Regions from separate parts of the Martelella endophytica genome, predicted to be linked through region 2. Evidence: predicted binding sites of a transcription regulator. Region 2 holds the regulator's gene; each other region holds the start of a gene.
What was found. The regulator LexA, encoded in region 2, represses DNA repair genes until DNA is damaged. The targets are predictions, from matches to a motif close to TGTTCNNNNTGTGTTCNG.
Positions count from the first base shown of each region.

Region 1: a site for LexA is predicted at 7,673-7,690, ahead of dnaE (DNA polymerase III subunit alpha). Genes of this name have one in related genera too.
Region 3: a site for LexA is predicted at 9,147-9,164, ahead of TM49_RS16215 (ImuA family protein). Genes of this name have one in related genera too.

Region 1 is NZ_CP010803.1:3,928,816-3,939,366, reverse strand. Features, by position in the region: gene ligA (NAD-dependent DNA ligase LigA) at 1-916, shown strand, start outside; gene TM49_RS18180 (CreA family protein) at 1,032-1,517, shown strand; gene TM49_RS18175 (GFA family protein) at 1,565-2,038, shown strand; gene TM49_RS18170 (SCO family protein) at 2,044-2,643, shown strand; gene TM49_RS18165 (50S ribosomal protein L11 methyltransferase) at 2,693-3,577, shown strand; gene TM49_RS18160 (YdeI/OmpD-associated family protein) at 3,646-4,203, opposite strand; gene TM49_RS18155 (GlxA family transcriptional regulator) at 4,320-5,330, opposite strand; gene TM49_RS23710 (hypothetical protein) at 5,430-5,606, opposite strand; gene TM49_RS23705 (hypothetical protein) at 5,599-5,766, opposite strand; gene TM49_RS18150 (LysR family transcriptional regulator) at 5,873-6,778, shown strand; gene TM49_RS18145 (exopolysaccharide biosynthesis protein) at 6,820-7,437, opposite strand; gene dnaE (DNA polymerase III subunit alpha) at 7,940-10,551, shown strand, end outside.
Region 2 is NZ_CP010803.1:3,277,418-3,287,968, reverse strand. Features, by position in the region: gene TM49_RS15025 (helicase HerA domain-containing protein) at 1-31, opposite strand, end outside; gene TM49_RS15020 (ArsR/SmtB family transcription factor) at 129-845, opposite strand; gene TM49_RS23080 (DUF1127 domain-containing protein) at 962-1,171, shown strand; gene TM49_RS15010 (YciI family protein) at 1,282-1,638, opposite strand; gene mntR (manganese-binding transcriptional regulator MntR) at 1,668-2,099, opposite strand; gene TM49_RS15000 (Nramp family divalent metal transporter) at 2,286-3,593, shown strand; gene murI (glutamate racemase) at 3,596-4,402, opposite strand; gene TM49_RS14990 (RNA methyltransferase) at 4,395-5,177, opposite strand; gene TM49_RS14985 (DUF982 domain-containing protein) at 5,464-5,781, shown strand; gene lexA (transcriptional repressor LexA) at 5,962-6,672, shown strand; gene TM49_RS14975 (ComEC/Rec2 family competence protein) at 6,626-9,079, opposite strand; gene gltA (citrate synthase) at 9,428-10,551, shown strand, end outside.
Region 3 is NZ_CP010803.1:3,519,335-3,529,885, forward strand. Features, by position in the region: gene TM49_RS16185 (restriction endonuclease subunit S) at 1-692, opposite strand, end outside; gene TM49_RS16190 (GIY-YIG nuclease family protein) at 685-1,614, opposite strand; gene TM49_RS16195 (class I SAM-dependent DNA methyltransferase) at 1,611-3,026, opposite strand; partial or broken gene TM49_RS23105 (type IIL restriction-modification enzyme MmeI) at 3,032-3,160, opposite strand; gene TM49_RS16200 (hypothetical protein) at 3,157-3,363, opposite strand; gene TM49_RS16205 (error-prone DNA polymerase) at 3,640-6,900, opposite strand; gene TM49_RS16210 (Y-family DNA polymerase) at 6,897-8,420, opposite strand; gene TM49_RS16215 (ImuA family protein) at 8,335-9,096, opposite strand; gene TM49_RS16220 (ATP-dependent helicase) at 9,281-10,551, shown strand, end outside.

The DNA of each region.
Region 1 (10,551 bases), 650 kb from region 2:
CGTGCCGGACAAGCGGCCGGAAGATGCCGTTGCCTATGTGTTTCCGGATCACTGCCCGGTGTGCGGTGCCCATGCGGTTCGCGAGATCAACGAGAAAACCGGCAAGCTCGATGCGGTGCGCCGCTGCACGGCGGGTTTCTCCTGCCGGGCGCAGGCGGTCGAGCACCTGAAGCATTTCGTCTCGCGCAATGCCTTCGATATCGAAGGGCTTGGCACCAAGCAGGTAGACTTCTTCTTCGAGCATGAGGACGAGGCGCTTTCGATCCGCACCGCGCCCGATATCTTCACGCTGGAGCGCCGGCAGGGCGATACGCTGACGAAGCTCGAGAATTTCAACGGCTGGGGCAAGACCTCGGTCGCCAACCTGTTCCAGTCGATCAACGAGCGCCGGAGTATCGCGCTCAACCGCTTCATCTTCGCGCTCGGCATCCGCCATGTCGGTGAGACGACGGCAAAGCTGCTCGCCCGCTCCTATGGCTCCTACAGCGCCTTCGAGAAGGCGATGCGGGAGGCGGCGGCAGGCGAGGGGGATGCCTGGGACGACCTCAACAATATCGACGGCATCGGCGCCGTCGTCGCCCGCGCCATCGTCGAATTCTATGCCGAGGAAAACAACACAGATGTCATCGCCCGGTTGCTGCAGGAGGTGACGCCGGAGGACGACCAGCAGCGTGTCGATCTTTCCAGCCCCGTCGCGGGCAAGACGGTGGTGTTTACCGGCACGCTCGAAAAGATGACCCGTGACGAGGCCAAGGCCAAGGCCGAAAGCCTCGGCGCCAAGGTCTCGGGCTCTGTCTCGAAGAAGACCGACATCGTCGTCGCCGGCCCTGGCGCAGGCTCCAAGCTGAAGAAGGCGGAAGAGCTGGGCGTTCAGACGATGGACGAGGATGAGTGGCTAGCGCTCATCGGGGCGTAGGCGAACTGATTTTTCCGAACCGATCTGAGTGTTTCTCCCGCAGCTTTGCGCGTCAACCGCTTGTAACACTACCGCGCCTTCCTATCTTCAAAACCAGTTCTACGGGAGATTTGGGATGCGCGGATTTTTGATTTCACTGGTGGCCGGTCTGGCAGCCCTGACCTCTGCCGCTTCGGCCGCCGAGGTTGGCGAGGTTGGGGTCGACTGGGTCGGCAACGACATCATCGTCGAGGCGTTGCAGGATCCGGAGGTTGATGGCGTGACCTGCCATATCGCCTATTTCGACCGCTCGATCATCGACAGGCTTTCGAACGGCAACTGGTTCGAGGATCCGTCGAATTCCTCGATCGCCTGCCGCCAGACCGGACCGATCCGGATCGGCGACATCGCGCTCGACAAGGGTGGCGAGGAAGTGTTCAAGGCCGGTCGTTCGCTGATCTTCAAGCAGCTTGTGATCAACCGGATCTATGACAGCGAAAATCAGACGCTGGTCTATCTTGCCCACACGCGGGAGGTGGTGGAGGGCTCGGCCAAGATGTCGCTTTCGACCGTGCCGCTTTACGGTCAGGACGTGGTGTGGGAAAACGGGGCGCCGAACTAGTTCGCTTCGTTCGGTCGCAAAGCGCAAGTGACACCCGGGAGAGCGCCATGAAACTCGAGGCAAGCTGCCAGTGCGGCAAGGTCCGCTATTCGGTCGAAAGCCGCACCCCCTATCCCTATATGCGCTGCTACTGCAGCATCTGCCGCAAGACCGGTGGTGGCGGTGGCTATGCCATTAATCTCGGTGCCGATTCGGCCACGCTTGAGATCGAGGGCGCCGAATACAAGCGTTTCTATCATGCGCGCATGGCGCACGGCCATTCCGAGGGCGAACGGCATTTCTGCGGCGAATGCGGCACCTCGCTCTATCTTTATGACCCGCGCTGGCCGGAACTGGTGCATCCGATGGCCTCCGCGGTCGACACGCCTTTGCCGACGCCGCCCGAAATCGTCCACATCATGCTTGATTCCAAGGCCGAATGGGTGCAGGTGCCGGAGGGGCCCGGCCATGTCCACTTCGGCGGCTATCCCGAACTTTCGATCGAGGAATGGCACCGCCGGCACGGTTTGCTTGAGGAATGAACGGCATGAAGACTTTCCGACGGGTGCTCTGGGCTGCTGTCGTCATCATCTGCGCCATGATTGCCTGGCTGGTCTACGAGATCGGCCGCACCAACGAAAAGATGATGAACGTTCCCTTCGGGCCGAAATTCGCGCTGACCGACAGCAACGGCGCAGAGATCACCGAAGCCGCCTTCCGCGAAAAGCCGACGCTGCTGTTCTTCGGCTTCACCCATTGCCCGGAAGTCTGCCCGACGACGCTCTACGAGCTGAACGGGCTTCTGCACGAGGTCGACCCCGACGGCGACAAGTTTGACGCCTACTGGATCACCGTCGATCCCGAACGCGACACGCCCGAAATCATGCATCGCTACCTCTCCAACGTCACCGATCGCATTGTCGGCGTCTCCGGCGATCCGGAAAAGGTGCTGAAGATGGTCGATGGCTTCGGTATCTACTATGAAAAGGTGCCGCTCGATCCGAACGACCCGGACGGCGATTACACGATGAACCACAACGCTGCCGTGTTCATGCTCGATGACGGTGGTGTGCTGGACGGCACCATCGCCTATGACGAAGACCCCGAGGTCGCCCGAAAGAAGCTCGAGAACCTGCTGAAGGGCTGAGCTTCTGCCGCAGGCCGACCGAATGAACCACCAGAAAGAGACCGCCGCCGTGAGCCAGCTCAGACTTTACGTCACCACCGATGAAACCGGGGCAGGGCAGGTGCTCGATGGCCTTTCCGCCGCCCTCGGCGAGGAGCCCTATGCGCTCGCAACGATGGAGATCGACGAGAAGGCGAACATCTGGGAGGCCTCGGTCTATCTCGAGGATGCTTCGGAGGTTGCGGCGCTGGCGGAGATATTTGCGTCCGTGCTGGAGCGCCTGTTCGGCAGCGACCATCCCCCGGTGGAACGTGAAGACATTCCCGATATCGACTGGATCGCGAAATCGCTCGAGGGCCTGAAGCCGGTGCGTGCCGGACGTTTCCTCGTCCATGGCAGCCATGACCGTCACCATGTGCGGCCGGGCGACCTCGCAATCGAGATCGACGCCGGCCAAGCCTTTGGCACCGGCCATCACGGCACCACGATCGGTTGCCTGGAAATGATCGATACGGTGCTGAAGGCGGAGCGGCCGCAGAACGCGCTTGACCTCGGGACCGGCACGGGTGTTCTGGCAATGGCCGTGCGCATGCTGGCGCCGATCCCGGTGCTGGCGACCGATGTCGACCCCGTCGCCGTCCGCGTCGCCCGCGCCAATGCGCGGCTGAACGGCATCGTCTCCGGCGTCGATTTTGCGACGGCGCCTGGGTTTCACCACGCGGCCTTTGCACGGGCCGCCCCCTTTGATCTGATCATCGCCAACATTCTCGCCCGGCCGCTGATGAAGCTCGCGCCCGGGCTTTCGCAGCATCTGGCCCTCGGAGGCTCGGTCATCCTCTCGGGCATTCTCGCCGAGCAGCGTTGGAAAGTGCTCTCGGCCTACAATACCGTCGGCCTTCGCCATGTGCGCACCTACTGGCGCGACGGCTGGGTGACGCTGCTGCTGAAAGGCTGAGTTTAGGCGCGCGAGAGCAGCTTCGGGTTCTTTACACGAAAATGAAAGCCGACAATCCGCGAGCCGATCTAGAGCGGTTCGCCACGGTTCAGTTGCTCTAATATCTTCTGCATCCGTCTCGAGCGCGTTTCGGGCTTCTTGGCTGTCGTGAGCCTGTAGTAGATCGGGAATCGGTTGCCCCTGCCGAGCGTCGCGAAGAACGCTTTTGCTTTGGGATGCGCTTCGAGAGCGTCCAGAAAGTCTTGCGGAATGACCATATCGGCCTGGCCTGAATAGGCTGCGTCCCAGCGACCATCCGCCTTGGCTTCTTCGACCTGGCTGAGGCCAAAGGCCGACATCTTGCCGTCTGCGATGAGGGTCTCGGCGTGCTCCCTGTTTTTCTGGGACCAGTTGGACTTTCTTCTACGGGGGGTGAGGCGCTGAAGGTATGAGTGGTCGTCGAGCGCGTTCTTGCGACCATCGATCCATCCCCAGGCGATGGCTGCGATGACGCATTCCTGCCAGTTGACCGACTGCTTGCCGGAGCCTTTCTTGAAAATTCGCACCCAAAGTTCGGTCTCTTCGGCATGGTTTTTGCCAAGCCAACTGGCCAGATCATCTGCGGTTTTGAATTCAACATGTTTCATGAGGAAACCATATCAGGGTCGGTCGGAGGCTGCCACGGGTTGTATCTTCTTCGCATCGCTGTGAGGCTGCATTCTTCACTCTCGGCCTCCAGTCCACCTGGTCTTTGCGGCGTTGCTCAGACGGCGAGGCTCATCGCGTTTTCACGCACGACCATGCGGGCCTGGCGGCGCTGCGCCCGTTCCTGCTGCGGCGAGCAGTGATAGATCTCGCGGTAGCATTTGGAGAAATGCGAGGCCGAAACGAAACCGCAGGCGACCGCGACATCGACCACCGGCATCGCCGATTGCGCCAGCAGGCGGCGGGCGCGGTCGAGTCGGATTTCGAGATAATAGCGCGCTGGCGAGCGGCCCATTTCCTGGCGGAACAGCCGCTCGATCTGGCGGCGCGACAGGCCGACGGCGTCGGCGATCTCGATCAGCGACAGCGGTTCGGCGAGGTTCGCCTCCATCAATTCGATGATCTGCATCACCTTGCCGTTCTGCACGCCGAGGCGGGCTCTCAGCGGCAGGCGCTGGCGCTCGGTCGAAGGCCGGACGCGGTCGGTCAGCGCCTGTTCGCAGATGGCATTGACCAGGCCATCGCCGAATTCACGGCCGATGAGGTTCAGCATCATGTCGAGCGAGGCGGTGCCGCCGGCGCAGGTATAGATGTTGCGGTCGATCTGGAAGAGATCGGCATGGGCATCGATTTCCGGGTTGGTTTCGGTGAAACCCGGAAGGTTTTCCCAGTGGATGGCGCAGCGCTTGCCCTTCAGTAGGCCGGCGCGGGCAAGAAGATGCGTCGCCGTGCACATGCTGCCGATGCGACAGCCGCGATTGTTCAGTTCGCGCAGCCAGGCATCGAAAGACTTGTTGTAGTAGTCCTCGACGTCGAGCCCGGAACAGACCAGCACCAGGTCGGCGCGCTTTTCGCCCATCAGGGCACGGCGCTCATCGGCGAGCGAACTGTCGCTGTCGATGGCGATGCCGCTTGAGGAATAGACCTTGCCGCCGAGATCGGAAGCGATACGCCAGCGAAAGGCCTCGTAACCGAGCATTCTGTTGGCAATGCGCAATGTCTCGATCGCGCCGGAAAACGGCAGAAGCGAGAATTGGGGTATCAGATAAAAGACGAATGATCTCACCATTGTGCACACACCGCCAAATAAGGAGCCGCGAAAAACTTAACTTCTGCAAGAAATCGGGCCGCCAATTGTCTATATGCGACATTGACACAAGCAAAAGCGTCAGGAAAGACGATGCGCCGCAAGTCCGGCGATTTTTTGCCCGGACGGCTGGCAGAATGGCGCGATTTTTCTCGATTTGACGATCATCATGCAGACGTGATGCGGTTCGCCGCAGCGCAGCATGCCTTGGCCCGGCCGGGCCAGCCGGGCCTGGCCGGGGCATTGCCGCTCAGTCATAGATCCAGAACTTCTCCTTCGCGACGACGTCGTCGCGCAGATGCGGCGGTATCCGCGAAAGGCTGCGCTCCAGCATTTCCTTGCGTCGCTGTTCGTCGCTACGCCGTGTCAGGTTGGTGAACGGGCGGATGAGGTGGTGCAGTATGGCAAACAGGCCCATGGCTCTTCTCCTTCGTTGATGACGGTGAAGATAGGCGGCTTTGACATTCAATCAAACGAAATGTTATGACGGTTCATGTCAAAATAATTGAACGATAGGTGGCACGATGACCAACCTGATGCAGACGCCTCTGCCGGTGCTCGACAATGACATTCTCCGCACCTTCGTCGCGATCGCCGAGAGCGGCAGCTTTTCGGCGGCGGCCGAGACCGTGTTCCGGACGCCCTCCGCCGTTTCGATGCAGATCAAGCGGCTTGAGGAGCAGCTCGGTATCCAGCTCTTCGTTCGGGATGCCCGTTCCGTGCGGCTGACCGAATCGGGGGAGACCCTGCTTTCCTACGCGCGGCGCATGCTGGCGCTTTCCAACGAGGCGATGTCGCGCTTTCGCCGGCCGGACATGCAGGGCGTCGTTCGCCTTGGTGCGACCGACGATATCGGCGAGCGGATTCTGCCCACCATTCTCAAGCGGTTCGCCGAGGCCTTTCCCGGCGTCATGGTCGATGTCACGATCGACAACAGCATCGGCCTGAAGAAACGCCTGAACGAACAGCGGCTGGACCTGACCCTCCTCAATACCGGCGATCTGGCGGCCGACGGCGAAGAGACCGAGCTGATCCATCGCGAGCGCCTCGTCTGGGTCGGCGCCCGCGGTGGCACGGCCTATCTGAAGGAGCCGCTGCCGGTGTCGATGTGGGAGAGTTCCTGCGCCTGGCGCGCCGAGGCCGTGAAGCACCTCTCTGCGGCGGACCGGCGCTACCGCGTGGCCTATATGAGTGCGACGACAATGGTGCAAAGGGCTGCCGTGCTGTCCGATCTCGCCGTGGCGCCGCTTGCCGCCTATTACGTGACCGACGACATGGATGTGCTTGGCGCCGAGCACGGCCTGCCGGAGCTCGGCCATTACGACATTGGCCTCAGACGCGGGCCGGGCGGTGGCGAACTCGTCGAGGCGGTTGCAGATGCGATCCGCCACGCCTTCCGCTCAGTGCAGGCGCAGAGCCGCGCGGCCTGACCGCACTCGAGACTAATGATTTTGAGGCTTTCGCTCGCACTTCAGAAGATGAGGGCGAGCAGAGCGCCTGCGGCGAGCACGACGAGACCGGCAAGCAGGATCGCGACCACGCCGACGATCGAGCCGACGATGATGCCATAACCATCGCGCTCGGTGACCGAAAGGCCGATAATGCCGAGTGCCAGCGCCGGCAACCAGTTGCCGAAGGGGATGGGACAGAACACGACGATGGCGAGGATCAGCGCATAGGCACCGAGAAGGCGCTCGGAGCGCCGTGTCTTCAAAAACCATGCACGCGGGCGGATCCCGCCCTCGATCCATCTGAGCCAGGGCAGGATCTTGTCCAGCGCATCCGCGCAGCGTTTGCCATCGATCGAAACGCGCGCAATCCGCTCCGGCAGCCAGATTGCATTGTGGCGTGAGGCCATCATCTGCCAGGCGATGAGGATGAGCGGAATACCAAGGACGAGGGTCGCGCCCGGCGGTAGCGGCACCAGGTTCGGTATGGCAAAGACAACCAGGAATGCGCCGAACGACCTGTCGGCAAGCGCCTCGTCAAGCTGGCGAAGGCTGACGCGTCCGCTTTCATCCGGCCTGAGCTCGGCGAGAATATCCGAAAGCCTGCGCCCGTGTTCCGCTTCTGCTTGCTCGTCTGCCACGCTGTCCGTCCATCGTTCGTTAGGGTCGTGCAAGATGTAGGGTGTTGCGGACGACAAGTGAAGCCTGGCGGAGGCGATGCTGCCGTGACACCGCTTTTGCGCCCGGCCGGGTGCGTGCAAACAGGAGCCGCGACCACCGGAACGCATGGCCAGTCATTTTTTTGCATCTCCAAGTGGTTGAATCCAAATCTGATTCGCTCAGGCGAAAAAGGCCGCGGATAAAAATGATTGTAATTAGAACAAAAACGGAACAGTATAAAAACAGATAAGGAACAGGAGCTTGGAAATGACCGACATCATGAGAGACATTGCTGCATTCTTTTCCATCAGCATCTTCGTCGCCAGCATGGCGCTGATCATCGGTGCCTTCTGAGACGCGCCGCCATGCCCCGCCATCCGGGAAAAGCTTTCTGTGCATTGTCGGCGCTGAGCCGGCGCACGAAGTGCCACGGCGGGGCTTTGTCTTTATAGTGGCGGCCGGACTTTGGTGATGGAGCTGAATATGGCCGGTATGGATGCACGACGGGATGAAACTGCGGACGCGGACGCACGGGCGGTCAGTTTCGTTCATCTTCGCGTGCATTCCGCCTATTCGCTCCTCGAAGGAGCGCTGCCGCTGAAGACTGTGCTGAAGCGGGCTGTCGCCGATTGCCAGCCCGCTATCGCGGTGACCGATACCAACAATCTCTTCGGTGCCCTGGAGTTCGCGCAGAAGGCGGTCGGCGAGGGATTGCAGCCAATCATCGGCTGCCAGCTCTCCATCGACATGGAGGATGGCAGCGACGGTGAACGCCGCGGCGGCTCGCATCTTCCGGTCAAGCTGCCGTCGATCGTGCTGCTTGTTTCCAATCCAGAGGGCTATGCCAATCTTCTCGATCTTGTCGGTGAGGCCTATCTCGGCGGCAATGGAAATGACAGCGTTCATATCAAGAGCAGCTGGCTTGAGGGACGGACCGAAGGGCTGATCGCGCTCAGCGGCGGGCCGGGCGGCCCTATAGATCAGCCGCTAGCCCTCGGTTTCGAAGAGAAGGCGATTGATCGGCTATCGCGGCTGAAGGCGCTTTTCGGCGATCGGCTCTATGTCGAGGTTCAGCGCCACGGTGAATACGACGTGCAGCAGGAGCGCCGCGTTCTGAAGCTCGCCTATGATCTCGATCTGCCGCTCGTTGCCACCAATGAACCCTTCTTTCCCGCGCGCGAGGATTTCGAGGCGCATGATGCGCTGATGGCGGTTGCCCACAATGCGATCGTGTCGGATGACCGCCGGTTTCGTCTTACGCCGGATCATTACCTGAAGCCCCAGGCAGAGATGGCCGCACTCTTTTCCGACCTTCCCGAAGCCTGCGAGAACACGATCGAGATTGCCCGGCGCTGCAGCTTCATCCTCAACACCCGCGACCCGATTCTGCCACGGTTCACCGGCGGCGCCGAAGATCCGGAAGCCGCGGAAAAGGCGGAGGCGAACGAGTTGCGCCGGCAGGCGCTGGAAGGGCTCGAGAAACGGCTCGCTCATGTCGGTCTGAGCGAGGGGCACAGCCGGGAGGACTATTTCACCCGCCTCGACTATGAACTCGGCATCATCGAAGGCATGAAATTCCCGGGCTACTTTCTGATCGTTTCGGACTTCATCAAATGGGCGAAGGAACACGATATCCCGGTCGGGCCCGGCCGCGGCTCCGGTGCGGGTTCGCTGGTCGCCTATGCGCTCACGATTACCGACGTCGATCCGCTGCGGTTTTCACTGCTGTTCGAACGCTTCCTTAACCCCGAACGCGTGTCGATGCCCGACTTCGACATCGACTTCTGTCAGGATCGGCGTGAAGAGGTCATCCACTACGTCCAGCAGAAATATGGTCGCGCCCAGGTCGCGCAGATCATCACCTTCGGGTCGCTGCAGGCACGCGCGGCGCTGCGCGATGTCGGCCGCGTGCTGGAGATGCCTTACGGCCAGGTCGATCGCATCTGTAAGTTGGTGCCGAACAATCCGGCAAACCCGGTGACCCTTGCCAAGGCCATCGAGGACGAGCCGAAATTCCAGGAAGCCGCCGAGGAAGAGCCGATTGTCGGCCGGCTGCTGACGATCGCGCAGAAGATCGAGGGGCTCTACCGCCATGCCTCGACCCATGCCGCCGGGATCGTCATTGGTGACCGGCCGCTGTCCAAGCTCGTGCCGATGTATCGGGACCCGCGCTCGGACATGCCGGTGACTCAGTTCAACATGAAGTGGGTCGAGCAGGCGGGGCTGGTGAAGTTCGACTTCCTTGGCCTGAAGACGTTGACGGTGCTGAAGACGGCGGTCGATTTCATTGCCCGGCGCGGTATTTCCGTCGACCTTTCGACCGTGCCGCTCGGCGATCCGCCGACCTACGAGATGCTGGCCCGCGGCGAGACGGTCGGGGTGTTCCAGGTGGAAAGTGCCGGTATGCGCAAGGCACTCATCGGCATGGCACCCGACCGTATCGAGGATCTCATCGCGCTGGTGGCGCTTTATCGTCCGGGTCCGATGGAGAATATTCCGGTCTATAATGCGCGCAAGCATGGCGAGGAGGAGATCGAGTCGATCCATCCTGTGATTGACCATCTCCTGGCCGAGACCCAGGGCGTGATCATCTATCAGGAGCAGGTGATGCAGGTCGCCCAGGTGCTGGCCGGCTATTCGCTCGGCGAAGCCGACCTTCTGCGCCGCGCCATGGGCAAGAAGATCAAGGAGCAGATGGACAAGCAGCGTGTCCGCTTCGTCGAAGGCGCTGTCGAGCGGGGAGTGAAGAAGGGGCGGGCGGACGAGATCTTCGACCTGCTTGCGAAATTCGCCAATTACGGTTTCAACAAGTCGCACGCTGCGGCTTACGCCATCGTCTCTTATCATACGGCCTATCTGAAGGCGCATTACCCGGTCGAGTTCCTGGCCGCGTCGATGACGCTCGACATGGCCAATACCGAAAAGCTCAACGACTTCCGTCATGATGCCAAGCGCCTCGGCATCGAGGTCGTCGCGCCTTCGGTGCAGACCAGCTATCGTCATTTCGAGCCGGGCGAGGCTCGCATCTATTATGCGCTCGCCGCAATCAAGGGTGTCGGTGAGGCCGCGGTCGATCACATCGTCGCCGCCCGTGG
Region 2 (10,551 bases):
ATGTCGTTCCCATATCGATGTCGACTTGCACTGCGTCATACCCTTTCTGTGGATTGCATCCGTTCTATCAGGTCGGAGCGGCGGCGGTGGAGACACGGAAGGCGTTTCCACAGCTTTCCGTTATCAGCTTATGTGACGATGCGCAGCACCTCTTCGCGCAGGCCAAAGACTTCGGAGAACCCCGCCTGCCCGGCCCGGGTGAGGCGCAGCGCCCTGCTGTCCTTGACCGGGCGAACCCAGTGCAGTTCCTCGCACCGCAGCAGCACCGCAGCGCCAAGCCAGCCGCCGAGATGATAGCGCCGCTCGCTCCAGTCCATGCAGGCGCGGCAGAAGACACGGCGGCTTTCGCCGGCGCGGTCCAGCGGAATGCCGAAGCCCTGAAGGTAGGCTGACCCCTTTTCTGTCACGATCCCGGAGCGGCCCTCGATTTCGACGTGGCCGCCTTCGACAAGCGCATCGGTCAGCGCCACCGCGATGGTTCCCGCCATGTGGTCGTAGCAGGTTCGCGACACCCGCATCGCCTCGTCCTTCGGTCCGGTCGGCCGGTAGCGGCGCGGCCCTGCGGCGGAAACGGCGCTCAGTTGCTCGAGAAGGTCGGCAATTTCGTTCGAGGCAAGGCGGAAATAGCGATGCCGGCCTTGCTTGTCGGCGCTGACCAGCCCGCCGTCGACAAGGCGCGCGAGATGGCCGCTTGCCGTCTGCGGCGAAACGCCGGCCGCTTGTGCAAGCTCGCCCGCCGTCAGGGCCCGTCCGCCGAGAAGGGCGGAGAGGATATTGGCCCGCGCGACGTCACCGATCAGGGCGGCGACGGATGCGAGCGTATTGGCTGAGACCATGTTCGTCATGGCCGCAATCTAGCACCCGCCAGCCACCACGTCAGCGCCCGATACTTCGGTGGCGACCGAAACACTGAAGCGCCTATCCGGCCTAGATCCCTCGTCATCAACCGATGAGGAAAACCATGACCGAGATCGATTCAACCGCATCCCCCATGCTTTTGTGCACACTCCGGCGCGCTTCGGCACGGCTGATGCGGACAGTCTTCGTCCACTGGCCACAGCGGCGACGCCAGCGACTGGTGCTGCTCCAGCTTTCCGACGACCACCTGCGCGATATCGGCGTCACCCCCGACGAGGCGCGGCAGGAAGCCGGGAGACCGTTCTGGGACTGATTTGGTTTGCGGTCAAACGGGCTCACCTGCTGTCGACGGAGATACGCCTAAACCAGAATGTCGGGCAGCTAAGTGCCGCTACCATCACACGATATAAACCGGAGCCGGTTTCAGCTTGCCGGGTTGTACATGAAGGCGCGAAGCTCCTGCGGGCAGCGACAGGCTGCAGCGATCTTGGCAGCCCATTCAATGGCAGCCTCGCGAGAGGGCAGCTCCAGAACTGTAAATCCGCCATTGAGTCGGCTTCCCGGATAGACCGAAACGGACACGGTGTGGTCGGCTGACACCAGAACGGGGTCGACCTGCTCGTCGATCCCTCCGCCGAAGACATAGACCCCCGCGGCCTTGGCTTCCTCGATCACAGCATGCGAATCGACGACGGCGCGCTCGAGATCGGCGTCGCTGAGGACCATGGCCTCGGCCGGAAAGGAAATCAGATACTTGGTCATGATCGGATGATGAACCATCGGACATCAAACCGCAAGCAGGCGCGAACTCAGTTCTTGCGTTCGAGAAAGGCCGCGAAAGCCTGCAGCGTATCGTGCGAGACGTGGTGTTCGATCCCCTCCGCATCAAGTTCGGCCGCTTCAGCCGGAACGCCGACGGCCAGAAGCAGGTCGCGGACGATACCGTGGCGTTGACGCGCCTCCTCCGCCATGGCCTCGCCGGCGGGTGTCAGAAACACGCCGCGATAGGGCCTCGAGGTCGCGAGCCCTTCCCGCTTCAGGCGCGCCACCGCCTTGGTTGCGGTCGGATGGGCCACGCCCATGGAGCGGGCGATATCCGCGATGCGGGCCTCGCCATGCTCGGCCATGAGATCGGCGATGAGTTCAGTATAATCCTCCAGAAGCGCGCTCGCCCGCTCCGAGCGAACCTTCGAAAATCGGTCGGCCGCCTCTGCGTCCGCCGTTCTGTCATCTTCCGTCATCCGCTGCCCTCTTTCCCAGCCGGGCGAATCTGTAGCCGTGGCTAAATTCTCTTCGTATCGTTCTATCCTGAGGGTCCGCGCAAGGCAAACTTTTCGTTGGAACAGAGACGCCGATAACGACGTTTGACAAATATGTAGCCTAGGCTATATTTCGAATAATTCTACAATACCGGTGTGCCCCGCCCCATGTCAGATCTGCCCTCCAAGCGCCCGTCACTGACGGACAGGACCAACACGGCCATCGAGCAGGCGCTCGCATCCGGCAAGGTGAGGCCGCGCGCGGCGCTGCTCTTTGCCGGCCCTGCCGTGATCGCCTCGATTGCCTATGTCGATCCTGGCAACTACGCGACCAATATCCAGGCCGGCGCCGGCTATGGCTATGCCCTGCTTTGGGTGGTGCTGTTTGCGAACCTGATCGCCATGCTGTTCCAGGCACTGTCGGCCAAGCTCGGGATCGTCACCGGCCGCAATCTCGCAGAAGTCTGTCGCGACGAATTTTCCAAGCCCGTGGTCATCATTGCCTGGATCGTCAGCGAGATCGCGGCGATGGCCACGGATCTCGCGGAATTCCTCGGTGGTGCCATCGGCCTCGCGCTGCTGTTCGATATGCCGCTGATGGCGGGCATGGGTGTCACGGCGGTTGTCACTTATGGCATCCTGCTGTTTGAAAGTCGCGGCTTCCGCCCGATGGAGCTGATCATCGGCAGCCTCATCGGCGTCATCAGTCTTTGCTATGTCGTGGAGCTGTTCATTGCCCCGATCGCCTGGGGTGAGGCCGGCTTCCACCTGGTGCGGCCGGACATTCCGGATGCGACCGCGCTTGCAATCGCCGTCGGCATTATCGGCGCCACCGTCATGCCGCACGCCGTCTATCTGCATTCGGGGCTCACCCAGCATCGTGTGGCCGTCAAGAACGACAGCGAAAAGCGGCGCGTGCTGCGCTTCTCGAACGTCGAGGTGGTGCTGGCACTGGCCGTTGCGGGCGTCGTCAACATGGCGATGGTGATGATGGCGGCGAGCGCCTTCCATAACGGCCACAGCGAAGTCGCCGAAATCGAAACCGCCTACCACATGCTGACACCACTGCTCGGCGGCGCGGCGGCGGCCGCCTTTCTGATTTCGCTGATTGCCTCGGGCATTTCCAGTTCGGTCGTCGGCACCATGGCCGGCCAGATGATCATGCAAGGCTTCATCGGCTTCCGCATTCCGATCTGGCTGCGGCGGCTGATCACCATGGTGCCGGCCTTCGTCGTCGTGGCGCTTGGCGTGAATGCCACCGAGGCACTGGTGGTGAGCCAGATCATCCTGTCGATCGCGCTCCCCGTGCCGATGATTTCGCTGGTGATCTTTACCCGCAGCCGCAAGGTGATGGGCGAATTCGCCAATGGCCGTCTCATTGGTGCGCTCGCCATCATCGGTGCAGCCGCCGTTCTTTCGCTGAACCTGGTGCTGCTCGCCCAGACCTTCGGCGTGCCGATCCCCGGCCTCGACTGAGGCTAGGCAGGCGGGGCGACGGAAAGGCCGAAGCCCTGCATCAGCCGTTTCATCGCCGGGCTGGCATTGCCCGTGAAGACGGCGAAATCCGGATTGGGGCCGCTGATGGCATCTGCGCCGCCATGCCGGCCGATCACCCGCCGGGCCTGCAGGGCAATTGCCTCTGCCGGGTTGATCCAGTCCACCGGCCACGGCGCGAGCTTGCGAAACCGGTTGGCAAGGAAAGGATAGTGAGTGCAGGCGAGCACGACGATGTCGGTGCGCCGCCCCTCCTCCTCGACGAAGCACGGCGCAATCTCGTCCCACAATGCCTTGTCTGAAACCTCGATGCCGCAGATATAGTCCTCGGCAAGTGCGGCCAGATAGCGGGAGCCGACAAGCCGGGCGTGGCAATGGCTGGCGAAGCTTTCGATCAGCGTCCGGGTGTAATCGCGCTTGACGGTGACCGGCGTAGCCAGAACCGAGATCAGACCGGACACGGTGCGTTCGGCGGCCGGCTTGATGGCGGGAACCGTCCCGACGAAATCCATCTCGGTGAACCGCGCCCGCAATGCAGCGCCCGCAAGCGTGAACGCGGTATTGCAGGCGATGATGACGCAGACGGGCCGTATATCCTCGATCAGCCGTTCGAAAAGCGCAAGGATGTGCGCCAACAGCGCCTCCTCGTCCCAGTCGCCATAGGGGAAGGCCGCGGTGTCGGCAACGTAGACGAAGCGGCGCTCCGGCATCAGCATCCGCGCCTCGCGCAGCACGGTGAGCCCGCCAATGCCCGAATCGAACACCAGGACCGGGCCGGCAGCCTCAGTCATTGTCGTCGTTCTCCTTGCGCCGGTAGCGATCAAACGAGGAGATAACACCCCTTAGAACATGGATTTCCTGCAGGCTCATGGCTCGGCGCGTGAAGACTGAGCGGAGGTTCTCGATCATGCGCGGTCGCTTGTCGGCAGGGCGGAAATAACCGCGCGCATCCAAGGCATCCTCAAGGTGGCCGAAGAAGCCGAACAGGTCCTCCTTGGTGGCCGGCGTCTGCTCGACCGCCTGGAACGGCGTCTCCGCCTCGTCCGCCATACCGGATTTCATCCATTCATAGGACATCAGCAGCACGGCCTGGGCAATGTTGAGCGATGCAAAGGCCGGATTGACCGGGAAAGTGACGATCTCGTCGGCAAGCGCCACCTCCTCATTGCTGAGCCCCCAGCGCTCACGCCCGAACAGGATGCCCGTCCGCTCGCCGGCGGTGAAACGCTGCCGCAGTGTGCGCGCGGCAACGGTCGGCCCACGCACAGGCTTGAAGCCGTCACGGCTTCGCGCCGTCGTCGCATAGACGAAGTTCAGGTCGGCGATCGCATCTTCGAGCCGGTCGAACACTCGGGCGCCGTCAATCACGTGATCGGCCTTGGAGGCGGCGGCCCGCGCCGTCTCGCTCGGCCAGCCATCGCGCGGGTCGACAAGGCGGAGCTCCGCCAGTCCGAAATTGGCCATGGCGCGCGCCACCATGCCGATGTTCTCGCCAAGCTGCGGATTGACCAGAATGACCACCGGTCCTTCGGCAATCATGGTGCGCTCCGAATTCGTTCCTGCCATCGTCTCTTCTTCATTCTCCGGAAAAGAGGCTCGCAACCTGATGGTTTCTGCACCATTTGCCGACGAACCTGACTGACCGACTGATTAGGGCGTCGGCGTCGCCAAATCAATCCGGCGCGATGGAACTTCTGCCGAATCGCGCCCGGAAGTGCGCCGCCAGCCGCTGGTGCTGATCGTGAACCCGGCTCCCTCAATAAAGCACTCGGCGGCGGGAACAAAACTGCCTCGCAGGCAGTTCCCCTATCATAAATCGATGCCCTTCCCGACCAAGACAAGGATATCCACCATGACCCGTCTCATCGCCTTTTGGACGTCCCCGGTTCACATTCGCGCCAAGGATGGCCACACCCTCACGATCGAAGGCCCTAGCCATGCTGAGGATGTTCTCAAGAGCAGATGGCCGGTCAAACAGGGTCCGCACTTCGAAAACGCCCTTGAGCTTTGCGTGCGCGCTGGTGAGCAGCCCGGCCATCTGGGCCAGGCCCGCGATGCATTTGTCGCGGCCGCTCTCGAAGCCGGCATGCTGCAGACGTCGCGGAAGCAGACGCTCAAGACGATGGCCAGAAAATTGAATCTCGGCCTCCCTTCAGCCGCCAGCGCCTGAGCTCACAACGCTGGAAATTTGCACCGAATGTGCGCCGCCGAAAGCCAATGCTTTCGGCGTCGGTTTTGTATGACTATCCCGAACACGGATGCCACAGCGCACTCTTGCGGAACATGTTAAGAACATATATAGTTCGTTCTGTATTTGTTTCTTATACTATGGGTTGCGAAAGGGTGCGGGATGCTGACGCGTAAACAACAGGAACTCCTGTTCTTCATTCACGAGCGAATGAAGGAGTCCGGAATTCCCCCTTCCTTCGACGAGATGAAGGAGGCGCTTGATCTTGCTTCCAAATCCGGCATCCATCGGCTGATTACGGCTCTTGAGGAACGCGGCTTCATCCGCCGCCTGCCAAACAGGGCCCGAGCGCTGGAAATCCTGCGCATGCCGGACAGTTTCGTCGCCCAGCAGCCGCCGCGCCGCGGCTTCTCCCCCAGTGTCATCGAAGGCAGTCTCGGCAAGAAGGCAGAGGTCGCCGCGCCCAAGGCTGTGAGCAGCGACAGCGGCTCCACCGAAGTTCCGGTGATGGGCCGGATCGCGGCCGGTGTGCCGATTTCGGCCATCCAGGAAAACACCCATAACATGGCCGTTCCGGCCGACATGCTGGGCGCAGGTGAGCATTACGCGCTGGAAGTCCAGGGTGATTCGATGATCGAGGCCGGGATATTCGACGGCGACACCGTGATCATCCGCAACATCAACACGGCGGCTCCAGGCGATATCGTCGTTGCACTCGTCAATGACGAAGAGGCGACGCTGAAGCGCTTCCGCCGCAAGGGCGCATCGATCGCGCTCGAGGCTGCAAACCCGGCTTACGAGACCCGCATCTTCGCCGCCGATCAGGTCAAGGTTCAGGGCAAGCTGGTCGGCCTGATTCGTCGCTACCACTGATCACCAGCCTTTCCGGCAAGGCGATCGGCGACCTGAAGTCGCCGCTTCGCCAGTCGTAGAGACGGTGGCGGCTCCATTCTCGTGCAAGCGTCGTGACCGAGGGTGCTATGGTGACGACGGTGCATGCGTGTTTTCTCGCCCCCTCCCCCGATAGCGGCCTGACCGTGGTGATCCCGTCGTGAACCTCGGCCTTTTCCGATAAGCCGAAAGCCGGTGCCAGCGTGAAGACGATGGCACCGGCCTCGCGTCGCATTTGCGGGGTGACCAGAAAACGGCCGCTTCGGCAGGTTTGGTAGCCGGTACGATAGAGGCTGATCACGATATCGCCGACGTCGCAGGCAAGGCCGACGAGGGCTGGATGCAGCGCCTGGACCACGACAAGGCCGTCCGGTGCAGCCACACACCATAGATCTTTCTTGCAGTAAAACCGGTCAGGCGTCAGCAATGCCTCGCTGACCAGGCCGGCAAGTTCGGCGCGCCCGCGACGCCAGGCAGCGTTATCGTCCAGACGTGCGCGGCGATCGGTGGCGTCAATGAAGGGCTCGCCGGGTTCGACCATGATTGGCGGAACGGTTTCTTCAAGCGCGAGCGCGGTCTGCCATTGCTCGTAGATGAAGGCGGGCGGCCGTTTGTCGCTGACGGCAGCGCTGGTGTTCCTCACGATGGCGACGAGATCACCATCTTCGGAGACGAGGATGCGGACCGCGCTGTGATCGCCAGCCCGGGCGAAAAGCCCGAATGCCAGCAGCATCGGCACGACCCCGACATAGCGCAGGCGCGTGCGCAGGAGCACGAAGGGCACGAAACCGGCGGTGAACAGAAGCAGGAAACCCGCCGGCGCCTTGCCCGTGGAAAATGCCCCGCCGAGCTGTTTCACCCAGTGGGCGGTGGCCATCACCCAATCGAGCCCTGCCCCCATGACATGAAGGAACGGCCCGTGCAGGCCAAGCGGCATCGTCAGCATCGCGGCAAGCCCAGCCGGCATCACGATAAAAGTGATCACCGGCATCGCCAGAAGATTGCCCAACAGGCCATAACCGGCAACGCGCTGGAAATGCGCTATGGCGAAGGGCGCGGTCGAAAGCCCCCCAATCAGCGCGGTCAGCACGATGCCGGCGGCAAACAGGAACAGGATGCGGATCACGCCGTTGCGCCGCGACTCGGCATGACGCCGGGAGCCCGAGCGTTGCCAGAGGCTGTACCCCGCGATCAACGCCGCCGTGGCGGCAAACGACATCTGCATGCCGGGACCCGAGGCCTCAGAGGGCGACAGCGCCAGAATGACGAGCGCCGAGACCGCAACATTGCGCAGGCTGATCGCCGGACGGTCAAACAGCGCGGCAATCAGCATGATCGCGAGCATCAGGAAGGCGCGCTGGGCGGAGACCTGCATGCCGGACACGAGAAGATAGAAGAACGCCGCCGCCAGCGCGGCGATGGCCGCCACCTTTTTGGTCGCGAACGCCTCGGCGCCGTGCACGGAAAGCGCCAGCAGCAACCGAAGGCTTGTGAAGAAGATGCCGGCGGCGAGCGCCATATGCAGTCCGGAGATGGCGATGACATGGGCAAGGCCGGCGTTGCGCAGCGCGTCGAGCGTTTCGGCCCCCATTGCCCTCCGTTCGCCGGTGATGATGGCATTGGCAAACGCACCGGATTCGCCCGGCAGCACAGCACGGATCCGGGCAGCAATCGCCTCGCGCAATTCCGCGATCGCAAGCATGACCGCCCCCGGCTTCGGCGCGTTTGCGGCCATCGCCGCCGGCTCCGGCGGACCATAGAAATAGCCGATCGCGCCGATGCCATCGAAATAGGAGAGGAAGCCGAAGTCGACGAGGCCGGGCAGCGCCGGTGCGGATGGTGGCGACAGGCGGGCAAGGCCGGAAATGCCGCCGCCGACCGCAACCGGCGGCTTGTTCCCACGCGCCACAAGCGCCACCCGCTGCGGCGGGCGGTGGATGACGGGATCGTCCGTCGCTGAAACATCGACGACGTAGCGCCAGCCGGAGGTCGTCTTCTCGCGCTCGGCGACAATGCCGGTGACGTGGGTTACCACCGGCGAATCCAGCATCACCGTCGAAAGCCGGTCGGTCTGCAGCGCGGCAAAGAGCGCGCCGGCGAAGAACAGGGCGCAGGCAGCCGTGGTGAGACGGATCAGCGCGCGCGCGTGTCGCAGCAAGACTGCGGCAATGATGAAGAGCGTGCCATAGAGCATCAATGCCCAGAAAGCGGGCGCCTCGGCTCGCGAGAACCACCAGATTGCCCCCGCTGCAATCGCGACCGGCGCAAGCAGAAAGGCGCGGCCAAAGGCGAGTTCCTCTTCCATGAGCCGCGTCAGATTGCCGCGGGCAGTGCCCAGGAACCGCTCGGGCGCTGCGGCTGCATCGTCTCCCGACGTCGGCGTTTTCAACCTGCTTCGGAGCAGCCGGAGGCGCCGCAACGCGCTGCCGCTTCGCGCCCTCTGCCGCCTGCCGGCGGTTCCTGCTGCATTATCCTCCACTTTCACCGGCCACGCCCCATGCAACCCTGAGTATCGTGGAACGGTTGTAGAGGGAATGCAATCGCCGCCGCTTGAAAGTGGTGCAGAATTTCCTTTCCACGCGGCCAAAAAACTTGCTAAACGCAGGTATCAACATTCGACCGCATCGCAACAACGCCCATTCTGCGGCTTGGCAGCGGCGCGTCGATCCTATACCAAGTTGTTAAAATTCATGAATACTCAATCAAGCGTCTCGCGCCTGAACATTTGGAGGACAGCATGACGGAACAAGGCAAACTCACGCTCGACGGCAAAGAACTCGAGCTGAAAGTCGAAGCAGGCACCTTCGGTCCCAAGGTGCTCGACATTGCCTCACTTTACAAAGAGTCGGGCATGTTCACCTATGACCCCGGCTTCACCTCGACGGCATCGTGCAAGTCGAAGATCACTTTCATCGACGGCGACCAGGGCATCCTCCTGCATCGCGGCTATCCGATCGACCAGCTTGCCGAAAACGCAAGCTTCCTGGAAACCTGCTACCTGCTTCTGTTCGGCGAACTGCCGACGGCGACGCAACTCAAGGATTTCGATACCCGCGTTACCCGCCACACGATGATCCACGAGCAGCTGACGCGGCTCTTCACCGGCTTCCGCCGTGATGCCCACCCGATGGCGATCCTCTGTGGCGCAGTCGGTGCAATGTCGGCCTTCTATCACGACTCGATCGACATCTCCGATCCCTACAAGCGCGAGATTGCCAGCGTTCGCATGATCGCCAAGATCCCGACGATCGCGGCCATGGCCTACAAGTATCATGTCGGCGAGCCCTTCGTTTACCCGCGCAACGATCTCGATTATGCGGCCAACTTCCTGCACATGTGCTTCGCCACGCCGTGCGAGGAATACAAGGTCAATCCGATCCTGGCCCGCGCGCTGGACCGCATCTTCATCCTGCACGCCGACCACGAGCAGAACGCCTCGACCTCGACCGTTCGCCTCGCAGGCTCATCGGGTGCCAATCCTTTCGCCTGCATTGCTGCCGGCATCGCCTGCCTCTGGGGCCCCGCCCATGGCGGCGCCAACGAGGCCGCACTCAACATGCTGCAGGAAATCGGCTCGGTTGACCGCATTCCGGAATATATCGCCCGCGCCAAGGACCGCGACGATCCGTTCCGCCTGATGGGCTTTGGCCACCGCGTCTACAAGAACTACGACCCGCGTGCCAAGATCATGCAGAAGACCTGCCACGAGGTTCTCGGCGAACTCGGAATCAAGGACGATCCGCTCCTCGACGTCGCCATGGAACTCGAGAGGATCGCGCTCACCGACGAGTACTTCATCGAGAAGAAGCTCTACCCGAACATCGACTTCTATTCGGGCATCACCCTGAAGGCGCTGGGCTT
Region 3 (10,551 bases), 240 kb from region 2:
ACAATATTCTCAACCAGTTCCCCAACGAATATTTCGCCTTCTTGCCGCGATTTGTTCTGATCAGCATTTGAGTTTGATTTTATCCATTCTGAGAATGCCTTTTCGAGCGAGCAAGCTTTGTACTTCTCTATAAGCGACGGAATATGATCAAGTGTTTGGCGGGCGTAAGCCGTGCGGGAAGTTAGGCTGTCAAGCTTGGCGACGATATGGCGTTGTTCAACGAGGGGCGGTAGTGGAAGAGGATGTGCCTTCAAATAATCTGCTGGCACCCGTTGTTGACCGGCAGCGCCGGTCATCACCTTCCGCGCCTGGTCACGGAAGGACGCCTGACGTATGAAATGCCAGATATATTCTGGCGTAACACCGCCATAGCTGCGCAATACATGGAACTCGGTTGAGCCGAAACCGATACCGTTTCTAAGATTTTTCGCAATAGCAGCTTTGCCATTCTCCATCGACGGGGTAATCTTAGCGAAGATTACGTCCCCATCAGCAAATTGCGTGAACCCTTTAACAACCTCACGTAGCGGGCGCGAAACGCTATTGATAATGGTTCCAGAAATTTCACTGACAGCAGCCATGGGTACGAAACTCACGACATCATCGGGTTCCAGGTCAAAGGACCTTCGTGGGTTCACTTCCAAGACATCGCTGAATGCAACCTGTGCCCACCCCTGCGGGAAATCACTCATTCCCACCTCCCGCATTTGCCGCGCGGGCTTGTTGCCAGTCGTGGTAACTCTGTTTCGACCCCTTCACTTTCCACTCGATTCGACCGTTGCTGTTCCGATCTAGAATGACGGCGCTGGCAGCAGATGGACTTGAAAAAGGATATGGTTTGGTGAATGTCATCATTTCATCATTCATCGGCACAAGAACACCGTCGTAAATCAACTTCTGCTTTAGACCTCCATAGCTCTGCTGAACGAAACCTGTGTTGATCAACGCCTGGGAACCTTCAAGCACGATGAACTCTCCATCTTCCTCGACCGCTTCTGCTTGGACTCCTGTTTTGTGGCGAATCTCAAAGTGTATCTCGCCTGACGTTCGCTGTTCGATAGGTGTACTGGTCTGACTAGCGGCACGTGGCTGTGGCTTGAGCATATCAAGTCCAATCACAGGCAGAACTATCTTCAAGTTGGCAAGAAATTGTTCCATATTCGCGCGATCTGCTTCAGGTAAGCGGCGGCGAAGACTTGCCGGATTTGTGCCGTTGTCGAGCAAAACACGACCAGCCTGGGCAGCCATTTCAATCAGTCTTGCCTCAAGATACTCTGCATGGCCTTTTGACAGATCATCATCGCTTGTTGTAACGGTAATCGCGGTTTCCCAAAATTCGCGTTGTACCGCACTTTGCTTTACCCGCTCACGAACTGAATTTCCTGAGCCAATGTAAGCGCGGGTCTCTCCTGGGCGCTCAGGGTCTGGACCCGCGAGGACATAAACGCCGGTGCGATCAACTTCCGTTCGCTCTGCAAGCATCCCAAAGGTCGATGCAGTGGCCACGAAAACTAGCCCGGTCCACCCGTGAATCGTGGCTTTACGAAGCCCCGTAGGCGTCCCATCCACCAAGAACAACTGAATTGTCCGTCCGAAGGCCTCGCTCGCCATCATTCATTGACCTCGGTAGGCTCTATAAATTCTCCAATTACGGCATCGATTTCGGCCATTGCTGATTGAAGATGAGAGAGAATTAGTGCAGCAATTTCTTCAGGAGTTTCTGCCACAACCTCATCTTCGTCGCTTTCATCGAGCAACCAGGAGATAGCCAAATTGTCATCACGATCAGCAATCTCCTTTCGTGTAAAGCAGCGAAAGCGGCCTGTTTCGCCTTGATCCTTGCGCTCTGTTTCGCCGTGCGGGTCGTTGCCGAAACATTTCTCAAACTCTGCGAAATGCTCGTCTAGCAATGGTGTTTTTTTGCCAAATACCGGCATGTTTGAGCGCAAATCATAGAACCATATCGGTCCCGTATTGCTATTTTCCTCGATGCCACGGGTAAAAAACAGAACATTTGTTTTGACGCTCGCTCCCGCGAATATCCCGGCAGGCAACCTTAAAACCGTATGTAGATTACATCTATCCATTAGGTCGCGCCGGACCAATCTGCCGACTCCATCATCGGACAGCACGTTGTCTGGTAAAACGACAGCGCCACGCCCACCCTGTTTCAAACCTAGATATATGTGCTGAAGGAAAGCCAGTTGTTTGTTCGCGTTATGATAAGGGAGATCGGAGCGGAGTGACCTTTTGCTACCGGCTTTGCTTCCAAATGGCGGGTTCGCAAGAATAAGATCAGCGGACTGAAGCCCGTTTGCATCGTCCGTTAGCGCATCCCCGTATGTAATCTCGGCATCAAGGCCATTCAGATACGTATTCATCAAACAAATTCGTCGGGTGTTTTTTTCAATTTCAACACCTTGATATTTTGGGGGCGTTTTCGCGTATGCCTTTTCCGTGTTCTCTGAACGAATAAACCGGTCTGCCGCAATTAGAAATCCGCCACTTCCAGCCGCTGGGTCCTGAATAATCTCACCTAACTTTGGTTTCATGGTTCGCACCATGGAATTAACCAAAGCTCTTGGCGTGAAATATTGACCTGCGCCAGAACGCACGTCCTGCGAGCTCTTTTCTATCAGCCCTTCGTAGATGTGCCCAAATCTATCACCCGAGAGATCATTCCAATCAATTTTGGCGATGCCATCCACTACGGCGTGAAGGTTCTCGTCGTGCGAAAACACCGTAGTGGGAAAGGCGTATATCGCTTGGATCGTTTCACTTTCAGCGCTAGTACCAAGATGGGTTAGCATCTCCTGATAGAAGCCCAGCAAGCCATCTTTGGGATGACCCAAAAGGTCTTTCCAGCGGCTGCCATATGGCAGAAGGTGCTCAACACCGTTCTCTTCCGCAATTTTAAGAAAAAGGAGATATGTCAATTCAGACACGTATTGGTGATAGCTAATCCCATCACCACGAAGGATGTGGCAAAGGCTCCAAATTTTCTGAACTATGTTCTCATTCTTCATGCGGCACCTTTAATTGCACGCCGGAGGATCTCCTTCGCCCTGAACGCCTGAAGGAACGCGAATGGAAACTCCTCCGCGTCAAACGGCTGTTCGGCGAGAGCCGATATGGCTTCTTCGATCTCTACGGCGTTCATTCTTCACCCCTTGGCGCGACAGGCATTTCGCCGATGGTCTCGGCTTGGCCAGCGCGCTGCGTTCTTCTTGCCGCAATGTATTCCCGCATGAATTCCCGGATGACCTGCGCAGCAGGGCGATCCTGCTCGCGACACATCTTCAGGAATTCATCGCGAAGCTCCCGCTCGACACGGATTCGCATTCCGGCATCTTTTTCCTTCATGAGTCGGAGTGTAGCCCTGGGATACACATCCGGCCAAGACTTAGAAACACAGGTCCGCGAAATTGTCCGCGTTCACGTCTTCGGCGTTGTGAAGGGGTGGGCTTTCGCGGGAACACGTTAACGTCCGCTTTAGGGTTGTAGACGAATAGTCACCAACGACCGAAATGGGGGCGCATTGCAGACAGTCACCGGCCGAAAAGGCGGCGATCCCGTGGTCAAAATCTTTTCTGTAAGCTGAACCTCGCTCGTTGTGCTGGCCGGGAACGTAAAAAGCACCTATCGAAAATCCCTCGTCTTCACCTTGATCTCATCGATATGCCCATAGGGATCTAACATATCGCGCGGCTTCGGCATTCCGCGCGGATCCGGTCCCGGCGTCCCATGATGAAACTCGTCGCCCCGCCCGTGCGGAAGCGGAAAGACCGTATCCCGACTCCCGACGCTCGCAAGCTCGGAAGACAGGTCGCTCAGCTCACGTGCCACGATATGAACGACCTCCCCCTCTCGCTGGACCCGTCCTTTGACGCCAAGCATGCCGGACCCGAGGACGGTGCGGCGGTATTTCTCGAACACCTTGGCCCAGACGACGAGATTGGAAACACCGGTTTCGTCTTCAAGCGTGATGAACATCACGCCCTTGGCTGAGCCGGGTCGCTGGCGCACGAGAACGAGACCAGCAAGGTTGACCCAGCGACCGTCGCGCAGGGAGATGGCTTCGGCGCAGGACCTGAACCGTTGTCGGGTCAGTTCCGACCGCAGAAACGAAACCGGGTGCTTCCTGAGAGTTAAACCGACATGGCCGTAATCCTCGACCACTTCTCGGCCGGCCTCCATGGGCTTCAGAAGAGCCTCCGGCTCTGCCTGCTCGGGGACAAGTCCGGCCTCGCGTCTCGCAGCCGCGGCGAAGAGCGGTAGCGGCTCGTCCCTAAGGGCCTTGATTGCCCAGAGCGCCTCGCGACGAGCAAGCCCGAGTGACGGCCTGAACGCATCGGCCTCGGCGAGTTCCACCAGTGCGGCGGCAGGAATACCGGCGCGACGCCAGAGGTCGTCGACCGAAGCAAAGGGCATGTCTTCCCGACATGAGACCAGGCGTGCTGCCTCGGCGTTGGCAAGTCCCTTCACCAGCCGCAGCCCAAGGCGGACGGCGAAACGCCCGTCGTCGCGATCGGTCGGTTCCAGCGTGCAATCCCAGCGGCTTGCATTGACGCAGACCGGACGAACCTCGACGCCGTGGTCGCGGGCATCGCGCACGATCTGGGCCGGGGCATAGAAGCCCATGGGCTGGGCATTGAGCAGCCCGCAGCAAAAGGCATCAGGGTGCCAGCACTTCATCCAGGAAGAGGCATAAGCGATCAGTGCAAAGCTCGCCGCATGGCTCTCCGGAAAACCATAGGAGCCGAAGCCTTCCAACTGCCGGAAGGTGCGCTCGGCGAATTCGCGCTCATAGCCATTGGCGACCATGCCATCGATCAGTTTGGCGCCGAACTTTGACACCCCGCCGGTGTGCTTGAACGTTGCCATGGCGCGACGCAGCTGATCGGCCTCGCCGGCCGTGAAGCCAGCGCAGTCGATGGCAACTCGCATGGCCTGCTCCTGAAACAGCGGCACGCCCAGCGTCTTGCCGAGAACCGCTTCGAGCTCCGGCTTGGGATAGGTCACATCTTCCTTGCCCTCGCGCCGGCGCAGATAGGGATGGACCATATCACCCTGGATCGGTCCGGGCCGGACGATCGCGACCTCGATAACCAGATCGTAGAAGGTGCGTGGCTTGATGCGCGGCAACATCGCCATCTGCGCACGGCTTTCGATCTGGAACGTGCCGAGCGTGTCGGCTTTGCGGATCATCGCATAGGTGCGCGGATCCTCGGCCGGTATGGTGGCGAGATCCAGCCGGATATCCTTGTGCTCGGCGAGAAGCTCAAAGGCGCGGCGCATGCAGGAGAGCATGCCGAGCGCCAGCACATCGACCTTCATGAATTTGAGAATGTCGATATCGTCCTTGTCCCATTCGATGACCTGCCGGTCTTCCATGGCTGCCGGCTCGATCGGCACCAGCTCATCGAGCCGGTCGCGGGTCAGGACAAAGCCGCCCGGGTGCTGGGAGAGATGGCGCGGCGTGCCGACGAGTTGGCGTGCAAGCTCCAGAGCAAGCCGAAGCCGCCTGTCGCTCATATTGAGGTTCAGATCCTGAGCGTGCTTTTCCTCGACACCCTCGGACCAGCCCCAGACCTGCGAAGACAGTGTTTTCGTCAGGTCTTCGGTCAGGCCGAGCGCCTTACCGACATCACGCAGCGCCCCTTTGGCGCGGTAGCGGATGACGGTGGAACAGAGCGCGGATCGATCGCGGCCGTAGGTCTGATAAACCCACTGTATGACGTCCTCTCGCCGTTCGTGTTCGAAATCGACATCGATGTCCGGCGGCTCGCGGCGTTCCTCAGAGACAAAGCGTTCGAACAGGAGATCATTGCGATCCGGATCGACCGAAGTCACGCCGAGGACATAACAGACTGATGAATTGGCAGCCGATCCCCGACCCTGACAAAGAATGTCCCTCGAACGGGCGAAGCGTACGATCGCATTCACCGTCAGGAAGTAGGGCGCATAGTCCAGCTTCTCGATCAGCGCCAGCTCATGGTCGAGATTGGACCTCACCTTGTCGGGCAGGCCCTCGGGATAGCGCTCGGCGGCACCCTCCCAGGAGAGCTTTTCCAGTGCCTGCTGCGGCGTCAGATCCGGAAAGAGCTTTTCCTCCGGATATTGATAGGCGAGTTCAGTGAGCGAGAACCTGCACCGGTCCATGATCTCGACCGTGCGGGCGAGCGCTTCCGGATAGCGGTTGAACAGCCTATGCATCTCTTCCGGCGGCTTCAGATACCGATCGGCAAAACGCTCGCGGCGATGCCCGAGCTCGTCGATAGTGACATTGTGCCGGATGGCGGTGACGAGATCCTGCATCATCTGCCGGCCGACCGCGTGGAACAGGACGTCATTGGTGACGACAGTCGGAACCCGGGCTGCGGCGGCCAGGTTCGAAAGTTGCCAGAGGCGAAGCTGATCGTTCGGCCGCCGTCGCAGCGTCAGCGCGAGATAGGCACGGTCCCCGAAAGCCTCCCGCAGCCGTCGCAGATGCAAGGCGCAGTCATCATCGGCGCGATCGGGGACCAGGACGGCAATCAGCCCCTCGCCATAGGCGACGAGGTCGGTCCATTCGAGATGGCACCTGCCTTTGCCGGCACGCTTCTTGCCGAGCGACAGCAATCGGCATAGCCGGGCATAGGCCGCTCGGTCGGTCGGGTAGACGAGGACCGGCAGGCCGTCGGCAAGATCGAGGCGACAGCCGACCACCAGCCGGACGCCGGTCTGCTTTGAGGCTTCGAATGCGCGCACGACGCCAGCCAGCGAATTGCGGTCGACGACACCGATGGCCTCGATGCCAAGTTCGGCGGCGCGGGCGAACAGTTCGTCGCAACTGCTCGCCCCGCGCAGAAACGAGAAATGCGTGGTCACCTGCAGTTCGGCGTAGCGCGGCCCGGTCATCCGAAGATCCCATGGATGAACCAGCGGTGCGAGCCGCTGTCCTCATGCTCGCCATCGCCGGAGCGGAACAGCCAGTAGCGCTCGCCGGTATCGTCCTCGACCCGGAAATAGTCCCGGACGGCGGTAAGTTCGGCATCCCGCTTCCACCATTCGCCGCGAACCCGCTCCGGTCCATCGGCACGGCGGATGCGGCGACGCACGCCGCGCCAGGTGAACCAGACGGGCGGGTGATCCGGGAGAAGCGCCATGGTCTCGATCGGCTCCGGTCGCGGCAACAGCCGCGGCGGCCGCGGCCAGTCGCCGTCCCATGTGAGGCCGGTTTCCGGTGCCAGCGGAGCAATACGAGCGACCGAGCGTTCGGGCACATCGCTTTGAACCGGTACGAAACGACAGAGCCGGTGTTCGCCGACGCGATTGGCAAGGACATCGACCAGATCAGAGACATCGGCTTCCGGTTCCTCGACCAGGGACGAGATCGTCTGCTTCTCCCGCAAGGGTTCAGCATGGATGGCGACCAGCACCATGATCTCGATCCCGAAGCCCGGATCGACGGTCTCCAGCCTGTCGCGGAACAGTCGGACAAGGCGTCTGGGATCGCGCACCGGCTGGGCAGTGCCGACGCGGACGAACTGCATGGTGTTGTCGACGCGGTGGAACAGGAGATCCAGCCGCCGGGCGCCAAGGCCGCGCCTTTCGAGTTCAAGGCAAAGGGCGTCTGCGAGCTTGGCGATATAGCGGGCGATCGTCTCCGGGGCACCGATGGGCTCGGCAAAGGCCTTGCGCACCTCGACCAGCTCCGGCGAGCGGATCGGATCGACCGGCTCGGCAATCCGGCCAAGCGCCTGGTCCAAACGCCGGACGATTTCCGGGCCGAAGCGCAGTGTCAGCGGTGCGCGCGGCTGATCCAGCAGCTCGCCAATAGTCTCGAAGCCGAGTGTGTGCAGGTCGGACACTGTTGCGGGACTGAGCCTCAGCGCTGATAGCGGCATGGTTCGCAACATTGCCTCACTTTCGCCCGCTGGGATAACAATTGAAGGTCGCGCCAGAAACCGAGCTGCTGCATGCGCCGCGCCCCATGTGTCCGCGACCGCAGCACGCGCCTCGACGGCGGCCGCTGCGAAACGCCTGATCATGTCGGCAAGCATGGCGTCCTCTCCACCGTGCAGGTGATCGGCGCCGGTCGTATCGATGACGAGACCATCCGGCGGATCGGCCATCACCACCGGCGAAATCCGCTGAAGCGCCCAGAGCGCCAGCTTGTCCAACCCCTCGGTTTCGGCGGCAGGATCGGAATCGGCAATGATAAGGCCCGGCACAAGGGCTTGTGCCTTGGTGACGGCCATGCCGATCCGAACGCCAAGCTGTTCGGCATTGGCGTCGAGTGCCGTGATCAGCCTGCGACGGCCGGTGCGGCCGGCCATGACGAGCGGCGCATCAGCGGGAGGCGATGCGTCGCCCGATTTCCTTCTGAGGCGATCCGTCGGCCACCTCGGAAGGAAGAGCGAGACGACCCGTGTCATCACACGCCTCCAGTTCAAAATCGGCACTTTCTCCGGCACGACATCGGATGAGTTCGACCAGCCAGCGCGCGCGGCCAAGGCCGGGAACGGGCAGGGGTCGCGAGGGCAGGACGGAGACCCGCCAGCGGGTGACGCTCGCCGTCGGCTGCCCGAAATCGCCGGCCTCGGTCTGCCGTCGCCATCGGCGCAAAGCCAGCCCGATGGTGTTGGAAGTCTCGGCCGCCAGTTGCAGACGGCGCGAGGCGGTCATGGAAAGACGCGCCGTCTCCGCGACAACCGCGCCGAGCCCGCCATGGCGAAGCCCTTCCTCGAAACAGGCGAGCAGAGCCTTTTCGTCGCCGGCCTCGACATGGATCACGCGGTCGGGCTGAAGCCCGGCCTGGGCGATGGCCGGTGCAAACAGGTCTGGTCGCGTGACCACCCAGAGCACCTTGCCTCGGGTGCGTGCGGCAATGCCCGCCACGAACAATGCAGCCGCCGCTCCATCGACAGCGCCATTGCCGCCGCCCGCCACCTCATGCAGACAGCCGAGCGCCAGACCGCCGCCTGGAAGTCTGCGATCGATGTCCTTCAGGCCGAACGGCAGAACCGAACGCGCGCGTCCACCCGGTCCTTCGAGATGCGCGATGCGCTCCCGAAGCTCTGCGATGGCGGGACTGGATGCGGGGTTCGGCATGGTGTCGGACTGTCTCCTTCAGGACTTTGCAACGGCGGAATTCTCCGATATGTTCCTTATTTGTTCTTTCTTAGGTTTCGAGTCAATCGACCTCATTGGCGGGCCCTGTGGACGGCGACTGGGACAGAACACCGATGCGTGAGGCGCGCGTCGTTGAATCACAAGGGGTTTAGGGTAGGGCGGTATGAGCGCGGCGCATCTCGAAAAATTGAACGACAACCAGCGGGCCGCGGTTCTGCATGGCACGGATTTGCCTGATGGCGCCATCGGCGGACCGCTGCTGATCATTGCGGGAGCGGGCTCCGGAAAGACCAATACGCTTGCCCATCGCGTGGCCCAGCTCGTCATCTCCGGAGCGGATCCGCGCCGGATCCTGCTGATGACCTTTTCCCGTCGTGCCGCCGCCGAAATGGGAAAGCGTGTCGAGCGGATCTGCGCAAAGACGCTTGGTGACAAGGCCGGGATCATGGCGGACGGGCTTGCCTGGTCCGGCACCTTCCACGGTATCGGCGCCCGGTTGTTGCGCGAGTATGCGATCGAGCTTGGTCTCGATCCGCAGTTCACCATCCATGACCGCGAGGATTCGGCCGATCTGATGAACCTCGCCCGCCATGAGCTCGGCTTCTCCAAGACAGAAAGCCGGTTTCCGGCCAAGGGCACCTGCCTTTCGATCTATTCGCGCACCGTCAATGCCGAGGCGCCACTCTCGGAAATCCTGAGAGCGAACTTTCCGTGGTGTGCCGCCTGGGAACAGGAACTGAGGGAGCTGTTTGCGGCCTATGTCGAGGCCAAGCAGGTCCAGAACGTCCTCGATTACGATGACCTGCTGCTCTACTGGGCGCAGACCATGGGCGATCCGGCGCTTGCCACCGAGATCGGCGGACGCTGGGATCATGTGCTGGTCGACGAATACCAGGATACCAACCGCCTGCAGTCCTCGATCCTGATGGCGCTCAAACTTGGCGGCCGGGGGCTGACGGTGGTCGGTGACGATGCGCAGTCGATCTATTCGTTCCGGGCGGCCACGGTTCGCAACATCCTCGACTTCCCGAATGGATTCTCGCCGAAGGCCGATGTGATCACGCTCGACCGCAATTACCGGTCGACGCAGCCGATCCTCGCTGCGGCCAATGGCGTCATCGGTCTTGCCCAGGAGCGCTACACCAAGGATCTCTGGACCGACCGCGTTTCAACCGAAAAGCCGCGGCTGGTGACGGTTCGCGACGAGGGCGATCAGGCGCGGTTCATTGCCGACGAGGTGCTCGACAATCGCGAGGGTGGCATGCGGCTGAAGGACCAGGCCGTGCTGTTTCGTGCGAGCCATCACAGTGGGCCGCTGGAGGTGGAACTCACCCGTCGCAACATTCCCTTCGTGAAGTTCGGTGGCCTGAAATTCCTCGATTCCGCGCATGTGAAGGACATGCTGGCAGCACTCCGGTTTGCCCAGAACATGCG